Regions from separate parts of the Flavobacterium sp. FG19 genome, predicted to be linked through region 2. Evidence: riboswitches for the same ligand, from Rfam matches in the RefSeq annotation. Region 2 holds a riboswitch; the other holds the start of a gene.

Region 1 (4,432 bases), on a different contig from region 2:
CCGTTTTGATGCATTATCCTGGCCAGTTCATAATAAGGCGTTATAATTCCGGTGACATTCGAACAGGCTGTAAATGAACCTATTTTCAGGCTCCTGTCGGCATATTGTTCAATTGCTTTTAAAAGTGCTTTCGGATCTACTAAATTATTTTCATCCGGAGGCAGAATCACGACTTCGGCATTGGTTTCATACCAGGAAACCTGATTGGAATGATGTTCCATATGAGTTATAAAAACCACAGGTCTGTCTTCATCAGACCGGGTTCTCAATCCCATAATACGCTGCAGCTTTGATAAAGCCGCTGTCATTCCGGTTCCTGTAGTGACCAAAACATCGGATTCACTGGCATTAACCGACTTTTTAATAATTTCTCTGGCGTATTGATAAGCATAAGTCGACGTTTTTCCTGTCTGACTTGAAAGTGAATGTGTATTGGCGATCATAGGTCCCATTTTATGAAGCATAATATCCTCAATTGGTGCGTATAATCTTCCGCTGGCAACCCAGTCGGCATATACCAGATTTTGTTCTCCGTAAACCGATTCAAAAGTGTGGTCTGTTCCTACTGTATTTTCCCTGAACTTAGAAAAGTAACATTCCGGTTCAGCTGTTTTTGTGGTGGGCTCAATAGCATTCATTTCCTTATCATTTTAATTAACTAATGTATTCTTTGTTGTTTTGAAATTCGGGTTCCGCTTATCTCATCTCCCGAAATTAATTAAGGCAGTTTATTTAAAAGTGCTTTTAAAGTAGTCTGTAATTCTTCTCCGTGCAGGTTTTTGGCAACGATAATCCCTTTTGGATCTACTAAATAATTCCCCGGAATAGCTCTTACCCCGTATAGTTTAGCAATTGCACTGTTCCAGAAAAGTAAATCCGAAACCTGCAGCCAGTTCAGCTGATCGTCCTGAATACCTTTAATCCAGTTTTCTTTCTTTTTGTCCAGAGAGATTCCTATAATATTGAATCCTTTATCGTGGTATTCTTTATAGGCGGCCACGATATTTGGATTTTCTCTTCGGCACGGTCCGCACCATGAAGCCCAGAAATCGACCAGCGTATATCCTTTTAGGTTTTCATAAAAGCGAACTGGTTTTCCATCCGGATCATTGGCGGTAAAATCAGGGGCTTTTTTACCAACCGAAAGTCCGTCTAAAACGGTAACCAGTTCCTTTAATTCTTTGACATAAGTCGTGCTTTGAAGGCTTTTGTCCAGCAAAGCAATATTCTGGGTGATTTGTTCAGGCGACAATCTGTAAGACCAGTTTCGGTATAACACATAAGCTGAAACTATCGATTTTGGATGCTCCGTTATAAACTTACTGATCTCCGGATCTTTTGCTTTTTTATAAGCTTCAAACAAATCCTGCGAAACCGATCCCTCAACTACAGAGGTACTGTAATATTTCTTCGGACTTAGTTTTACGGTAATTGGGTCTTTTTCCAGGAAAATATACAAGGGATACCCCTGGGTATTGACACTTAAACCATACAATTCCGGTGTTACGACTTTGGTTTTAAAACTAAAATTTCCGTCTTTAACCTTTACAGAATCAATAGTCGTAAACATTTTGTTGTGGAATTTCTGCAGATAAACATATTCTGCCGTTGTATCGACAACAGTTCCTTTTAACTGTAAAGTATTCACCTGTGCCTGAGTTGGTAATGCTGCCAGAAACAAAACAGCTGCTGCTAGTATTTTTTTCATATTATAGTAATTTTTAAGATTAAGCAAAAGAGTCCCCTGGCCTGTAAAAAAGGCCGGTAATAATTCGTGTTAAAAAAAAGAAGAGTTTAGGAATTACAGTCCTGGCATTCGGAAAAAAGCAAGACTGTTTTCTTCAAAAATGGAATTCATGAATTCATAACTGCTCTGTAAAAAATGGAGTCTGGTTTTCATTTAAAAAAAAAATAAATATTTTAACAATAATGAGCTTATTCAGATTTGAGAAAACCTTTCTTATCTGTCCGTCGTAACGGAAGGATTTAGCACCTTATTCGGCAACAGGTTGCTAAGACTTCAACGGGCCTAATCCCTTAGTCTTTCTGGATAAGTATCATTCAGAATTTTTCTGTACTGCAAATATATATTAATTCTACCGAATTAGTAGTATTTAGGTCTGTTTTTTTTTAAAATTTAGCGATAGTTGAAACTTTTAAAAACACAAAAACCTTATTTACAGTACTTTAAAAAAACTTTTAAGTTGTATATTTTTTTACTTACAACGAAAACAGAAGCCTTTTACCTATTGAAAAGCAATAAAAAGTACTTCCGGTTTCATGAAAAGATAAAAAAACTCATTTCTGATCTTTGAAATGAGTTACAATTTAATGGTTTTCTAAAACATTTCTTAGTGAACCCGAATAATGATCTGCATCAAAAAAGAGCTGATCGTTTGAGACAGCAGACCATCTTTTAAAATTAAAAATCCCATAAAGACTGAATCTGTTGATCCTCTTTAACAGATCGTCTTTAGAAAGTTTTTCTTTTAATTCTGCTATTAACAGAAAATTAAACAATGAAAACAGTTCATAAAATATCTTTTCGTTTTTTATAAAATGCTCTTTCGTCAGAACAACGAAATATTCTTTGTACTTTACTTTCTTATTCTGAACAAAAATACATTCCTTAAGCAGTCTGCTATTTTTATCAAATGCATTTTCATACAATGATGTGCCCAGATATTTTTTATATCCTTCATTTTGAGAAGATAGAATAAGCAGAATATACTCTGTTTGGATTCCGTCTTTTTTGAAAAAAAACTTCTTTCGTTTTAAAAAACTATCTGGTTCCGGCACACTAAAACTGCATTTAATCAAAGAATGTTTTTTCTCCTTTGCTATTTTTGCTGATTTAATTTTAATATTCTTCTTTAGCTTCATTAAAAAAATTATAATTTAAAACTATCAAAATAAGCCGTTGTTTCTTCAATCAAAGACAGCATAAGATCTTTGGCTTTGGTATGTTTTAAAAGTGGTGAAATCTGTCCGCCCCAAAATAATACCATATCCCATTTCTGCTGCTCAATTGCCGCTTTTCGCAATGGTGCTATAAAAGTGGTCTGCAATGGAAAAGGCAGTATATCCTGCTCCTTCCCTGTCATCTCTTTTGCAACCCGGCTGCTTATACTACGACCAAGTCTTCCGGTATAAGCACGGGAAAGTGTTGTATATTTTGAGGCATCCGAAAACAGCATTTCTCTGTGAATGGGTAATGCGTTTGATTCTTCTACGGCTAAAAAAGCAGTTCCAATCTGGACAGCACCGGCTCCTAAAGTCAAAGCTGCTGCAATTCCTTTCCCATCCGCAATCCCTCCGGCGGCAATGATGGGCACTTTAATTTTTTCACGCATCAACTGCAATAATACGAAGGTTCCGGTTACAGAAGATTCGGCCTCTTTTAAAAAAGAAGGGCGGTGTCCTCCGGCTTCAAAACCCGAAGCTATGATCATATCTACTCCTTTACTATCGAGAAAAAGAGCTTCGTCTAAAGTAGTAGCTGCTCCCACAGTTACGATTCCCAATCGACGGCACTGCTCTAAAACATCATCCGACGGCACACCAAACATAAAACTAAAAACCTTGGGACGAACGTCTAAAATAACCTCCAGCTGATTTTCAAAACGGGATTGAAAAGGTGCCGGTTTTTCGGGTAGCGGAATTCCCGCTTCATCAAAATAGGGTTTAAAAACGGCGGCTGTTTTTTGAAACTGTTCATCACTTAATCCGCCTTGCGGTATATCATGATCGGAAACCCAAAGATTAATATTATACGGTTTGTCAGTAGCGGCTTTAAGCTGTTTATCAATTTCATAAATTTCCTGCGGGCTATTGGTATAAGCACCGTAACCGCCCAATCCGCCCAAATTAGAAACCGCAGCCGTCAGTTCAACCGTCGACAAATTTCCTCCAAAAGGGCCTTGTAAAATGGGATAATCAATATCCAGCAGTTCCTTTGCTTTTGTATGGTACCACATCTCGCTTTTATTTAAAATGTATTTTTTCTAAAAGATATCTTGTAAAGTTATAAAATTCGCCTGGACTTACAGATTGTCTGTTTAAGATTTCGATTTGTCCGTTTGACCAAAATTCTCCTGTGAAATCGGCTGCCGCTGTCGCAATTTTGTCCTGTTTAACAACTTAAAATTTAAAATCATGAATGCAAAAACAACAAAAATGATCTATTGGACAGGAATTATTTTAACTTCTTTATGGTTTGGTGCCAGCGGTTTTTTTGAATTAACAACCAACAAACTGGTTTGGGAGATTACACAATTACTAGGGTATCCGGCCCATTTTATCTACATTCTGGGTGTTATGAAGATTTCCGGAGTCATTACCTTATTAATTCCTAACAAACTATTACGATTAAAAGAATGGGTATTTGCCGGAGTATTTTTTGACATCATCTTCGCTTTCTTTTCTAAACTGG
Region 2 (4,432 bases):
TTTGAGAAAGAAGGCGTTGGATATGCCTGGGAAACCAATTTCAGAGAACTGGCGGTACCATTTAGGGTAGAAGATATCATTGAATTTGCCAAAGAAAATGAATTCGAAAATCTGATTGCCGTTGATGCTACAGCCAGCGATGAACTGATTGGGCATTACAACACACTGATTGAAAACGGATTTAATATTGTAGCAGTGAATAAAAAAGCCAATACACTTCCGATAGATCTCTACAAGCAGCTCAGAGAAAACCTGAAGAAATACGATAAAGAGTTTTTGTATGAAACTTCGGTTGATACGGGATTCCCGGTATTGCAGACCCTTAGAGATTTGTATTATTCAGGAGAAAAGATCACCAAAATCAGGGGTGTTTTCTCGGACAATCTGAGTTATGTTTTTAACCGCTTTTCTGCTGAAGAAAACACTTTTTCCTCTATTTTGAAAGATGCCAGTCTGCTTGGCCTGATGAGGTCTACTTTTAAAGAAGACCTGTCCGGAAATGATACGGCAGGGAAACTTTTGATTCTGACCCGTGAAATAGGAAAAGAATTTAATTTCTCTGATATCAAAATCAATTCCCTGATAAAAGAAGAACATCTGGAGAAAAACGGTATACTGAATAAAGAAGCTGTCGATAAATCGTTTAAAATTGCCAAGATAACCCAGGCAGATCATCATGTGTTAAGGTATATAGGAGAGTATGATGTCGAAAAAAATACCTTAGAGGTTAAACTGGTTTCAGAGTCTGTTACATCGGCTATAGGGCAGTTAAAAGGCTCCGATTCTGTTTTTGAAATTTATACACAGTCTTATGCCAATACACCAATTGTAATTCAAAGTGCTGCTGCCTGCAGACAGGCCATTGCAAGAGGAGTTATAACTGATATTTTAAAAGTGGCCGAAAAAATAAAAAATAAAGAAGCTGTCTGGCTGTAAGTACGTGTTTTCAATATTAGTGAGTGGTTCTTTGACAGATTGAAACAGAAAAGCCAGTTATTTTTTTGTAAGATTAAACTTCTTTTGTTTTGAATTGTAATTTTGTAAGATGTTTTTTAACGATAAAAAGCTGTTTTTTAACGTTTTTTAAGAAAAAATAAGCTTTTGTAACTTGGAATATTGAAAAAATATTCGCACATTTGTAAGGCAAACTAAAATTTGTTAAAAAGCAAAATAAATTGTTAAAATAAATAAGCACTTTTGAGGTCTTAATCACATCTTAAAAGTTTATAAAAAATACTAAATGCAAGATTTTTTTAAAATAACAGTCAAATCACAAATGAATAAGTCCCTACAGATGAACAAGATGTTCAATGTCGCACGTATTTGTGTATGCGTCTGTTGATACTAAAAGAATTATAAGTTATATAAAACTTAAACCCTTTTGGTATTAAAAATCCAAAAGGGTTTTTTTATTCCTTTTAACAGCATAACAAAGAATTAAAGATAAGATAAATAAAAAATAACTGACTTAAACTTAATATCATGAGCGCAATTAACTACTTAAGAAAAAAACTTTTCAAAAACAAAGAGGAAAGAAACAACCCGCCGCCGGTAAACGAATTAATTCACCCAAGTTTCGGCGTAGCTGAAACAGATAAAAAAGCGGAAAGAAAAGCACCAAATTCATTATTGTTTTTGATGTATTCTAAAGAAAATGAAACCCTTTTCATTTAAGTTGAAAAGTATTATAATAACAGGTTAAAACCTGCATGAGATTACTGGGCATAACGTTCGGTAATTTTGTGCGTACAATAATTTCGGGCTGAATAATGTTTAAGAAATTAAACAATCAGTTTCGATAAAATTTGTTAGTTTAAGAAATTAGTAGTTAATTTGCACCGTTAAGTTCAAAAACGTATTGAAAATGTTATAAAGAAAGGAGGAGGGATTAGACCCGATGAATCCTTAGCAACCCTTCGTTAATTCGAAGAAGGTGCTGCATTCTACCACGCCTAACGTGGAAAGATAACAACAAGAATTTTTCTAGTTTCACTCTAGACTTTCTTTCTAATATTTCCACATACAAATCAAAAAGTAAAAAGATTTGAAATTGGAAAATATACCAAGTCCCATTATAATTCAGGATTTCATCACCGAAAGTGGTGCATTGTATTCATCGTTACCGCTAAGTTTTACACTTTCCGGCAAACCGCTGTATACTGCTCCTATTGTTCTGGTTAACCATGCCCTTACCGGAAATGCACAGGTTACCGGCGAAAATGGCTGGTGGAGTGATTTAATCGGCGAAGCCAAAACTATCGATACCAATCAATACACCGTTTTAGCATTTAATGTTCCCGGAAACGGAAACGATTCGTTTATAATCGAAAACTATCAGGATTTTACAGCCCGTGATATTGCCAGAATTTTTATTAAAGGACTTCAGGCATTGCATATTGAGCAGCTATTTGCCATAATAGGCGGTTCGGTAGGCGGCGGAATTGCCTGGGAAATTCTGGCTTTGGAACCTAACATAACCCAGCACCTGATTCCTATTGCAACCGACTGGAAATCGACTGACTGGATGATTGCCAACTGTTACCTGCAGGAACAGATTTTAAACAATTCGTCAAAACCGGTTGAAGATGCCAGAATCCATGCTATGTTGTGTTACCGTTCGCCGGAATCATTCAAAGAAAAATTTCAGAGAACTATCAATCAGGATCTTTTGATTTTTAATATCGAAAGCTGGCTGGCACATCACGGAAAAAAACTCCAGAAACGCTATCAGTTATCATCCTACAAATTGATGAATCAGCTGCTTAAAACCATAGATATTACCAGGAATAGTGAGGATTTCGAAACCTTACTCTCTAAAACGCCCGCTTCAATTCATATCGTGGCGATTAATTCAGATTTGTTTTTTACACCCAAAGAAAATCTGGAGACTTACAATGAATTGCGGCAATTTAAAAAGAATGTTTTTTACAGCGAAATAGATTCCGTTCACGGACATGACGCTTTTTTAATCGAGTACAAACAATTAGATCATTTACTTGCCGGTATTTTTAAGGCAGAAACAATAGCAAAATAAAATGAAAGTATTAAAATTTGGAGGTAAATCATTATCAAACGGAGAAGGACTTAACAAAGTAGTTTCAATCATTTCAGATAAAGTAAATCAGGGCGAACAGATTGCTGTGGTCGTTTCTGCCAGAGGAAATGCAACAGATGAATTAGAAGATATCTTAAGAATTGCCGCTAAAAATGGTAATTACAAACCGCTGTTAGAAAGTTTTAAAGCTTACCAGACATCAGATTATCCGCAGGTTGACTTGTCTGAAGAATTCAATATTTTAGATAAATTATTCGAAGGAGTAAGTCTTATAGGCGATTACAGCAGTAAAATTAAAGACCAGATTTTGTCTAAAGGAGAATTGCTTTCGGCTAAATTACTGACTTCTATTCTGGTTGAAAAAGGTATTCCTGCTAATTTTGTGGATACAAGAGAATTGCTTAAAACCGATTCTAAATTTGGAGATGCACAGCCTTTAGAACAGCTTTCCAAGAAAAATGTTATCAATTATTTTAAACTTCATAATGGTGAAACGGTAAACATTGTTACCGGTTTTATTGGTTCAAACAACAACAACGACACTACAACTTTAGGAAGAAACGGAAGTAATTATACTGCTTCGTTAATTGCTAACTATCTGGATGCCGAGGAGCTTCAGAACTTTACGCATGTTGATGGAATCTATACCGCAAATCCGGATTTAGTAGCCGACGCTAAAAAAATCGAATTTTTGTCGTTTAATGAAGCAAACGAATTAGCTAATTTTGGTGCAACAATTTTGCACGCCAAAACGATAATTCCGTTATTAGAAAAGAATATTCCACTTCGTATTTTAAATACATTCAATCACGAAAATCACGGAACTTTAATTACTTCAAATTCTCAAAAAGAAGGAATTAAAACGCTTTCTGTTTTAGAAAATGTTTCGCTTGTAAATCTTGAAGGACGCGGATTATTAGGAAAAGCCGGAGTCGATGCCCGTATTTTCAAGGTAATGGGCGATCATAATATCAGCGTAAGCATTATTTCACAAGGTTCTTCAGAAAGAGGAATCGGACTGGTTGTGGCTAAAGACAAAGCGACTTTGGCAATGGTTGAATTAGAAAAAGAGTTCGAAAATGACTTTTATTCTAAAGACGTAAACCAGATTACAGTTACTGATAATGTTTCGGTAATTTCGATTATCGGGCAGGATCTAAGTACTTTTCATAAACCGTATACAGCATTAATTAAAAATAAAATTGTTCCAATTTTATTCAACAACACAGTTACGGGTAAAAACGTGAGTTTGGTTGTTAAAAAAGAAGAACTGAACAAAGCCTTAAATGTAATTCACGGAGAGATTTTTGGAGTTTCCAAAAAAATCAACATTGCGATTTTTGGTCACGGATTAGTAGGAGGAACTTTGATTAATCA

The links. Region 2 has a riboswitch for S-adenosylmethionine ahead of ACODST_RS00710 (alpha/beta fold hydrolase). Riboswitches for the same ligand answer to the same signal wherever they lie in the genome.
Region 1: another riboswitch for S-adenosylmethionine. It lies ahead of ACODST_RS26265 (redoxin domain-containing protein); the one in region 2 lies ahead of ACODST_RS00710 (alpha/beta fold hydrolase).

The regions. Positions count from the first base shown of each region.
Region 1 is NZ_JBMDKA010000044.1:4,732-9,163, reverse strand. Features, by position in the region: gene ACODST_RS26270 (aminotransferase class V-fold PLP-dependent enzyme) at 1-638, opposite strand, end outside; gene ACODST_RS26265 (redoxin domain-containing protein) at 719-1,708, opposite strand; SAM riboswitch class I at 1,958-2,057, opposite strand; gene ACODST_RS26260 (hypothetical protein) at 2,329-2,883, opposite strand; gene ACODST_RS26255 (NAD(P)H-dependent flavin oxidoreductase) at 2,892-3,977, opposite strand; gene ACODST_RS26250 (DoxX family protein) at 4,156-4,432, shown strand, end outside.
Region 2 is NZ_JBMDKA010000001.1:165,948-170,379, reverse strand. Features, by position in the region: gene ACODST_RS00720 (homoserine dehydrogenase family protein) at 1-936, shown strand, start outside; gene ACODST_RS00715 (hypothetical protein) at 1,483-1,674, shown strand; SAM riboswitch class I at 1,865-1,972, shown strand; gene ACODST_RS00710 (alpha/beta fold hydrolase) at 2,051-3,034, shown strand; gene thrA (bifunctional aspartate kinase/homoserine dehydrogenase I) at 3,036-4,432, shown strand, end outside.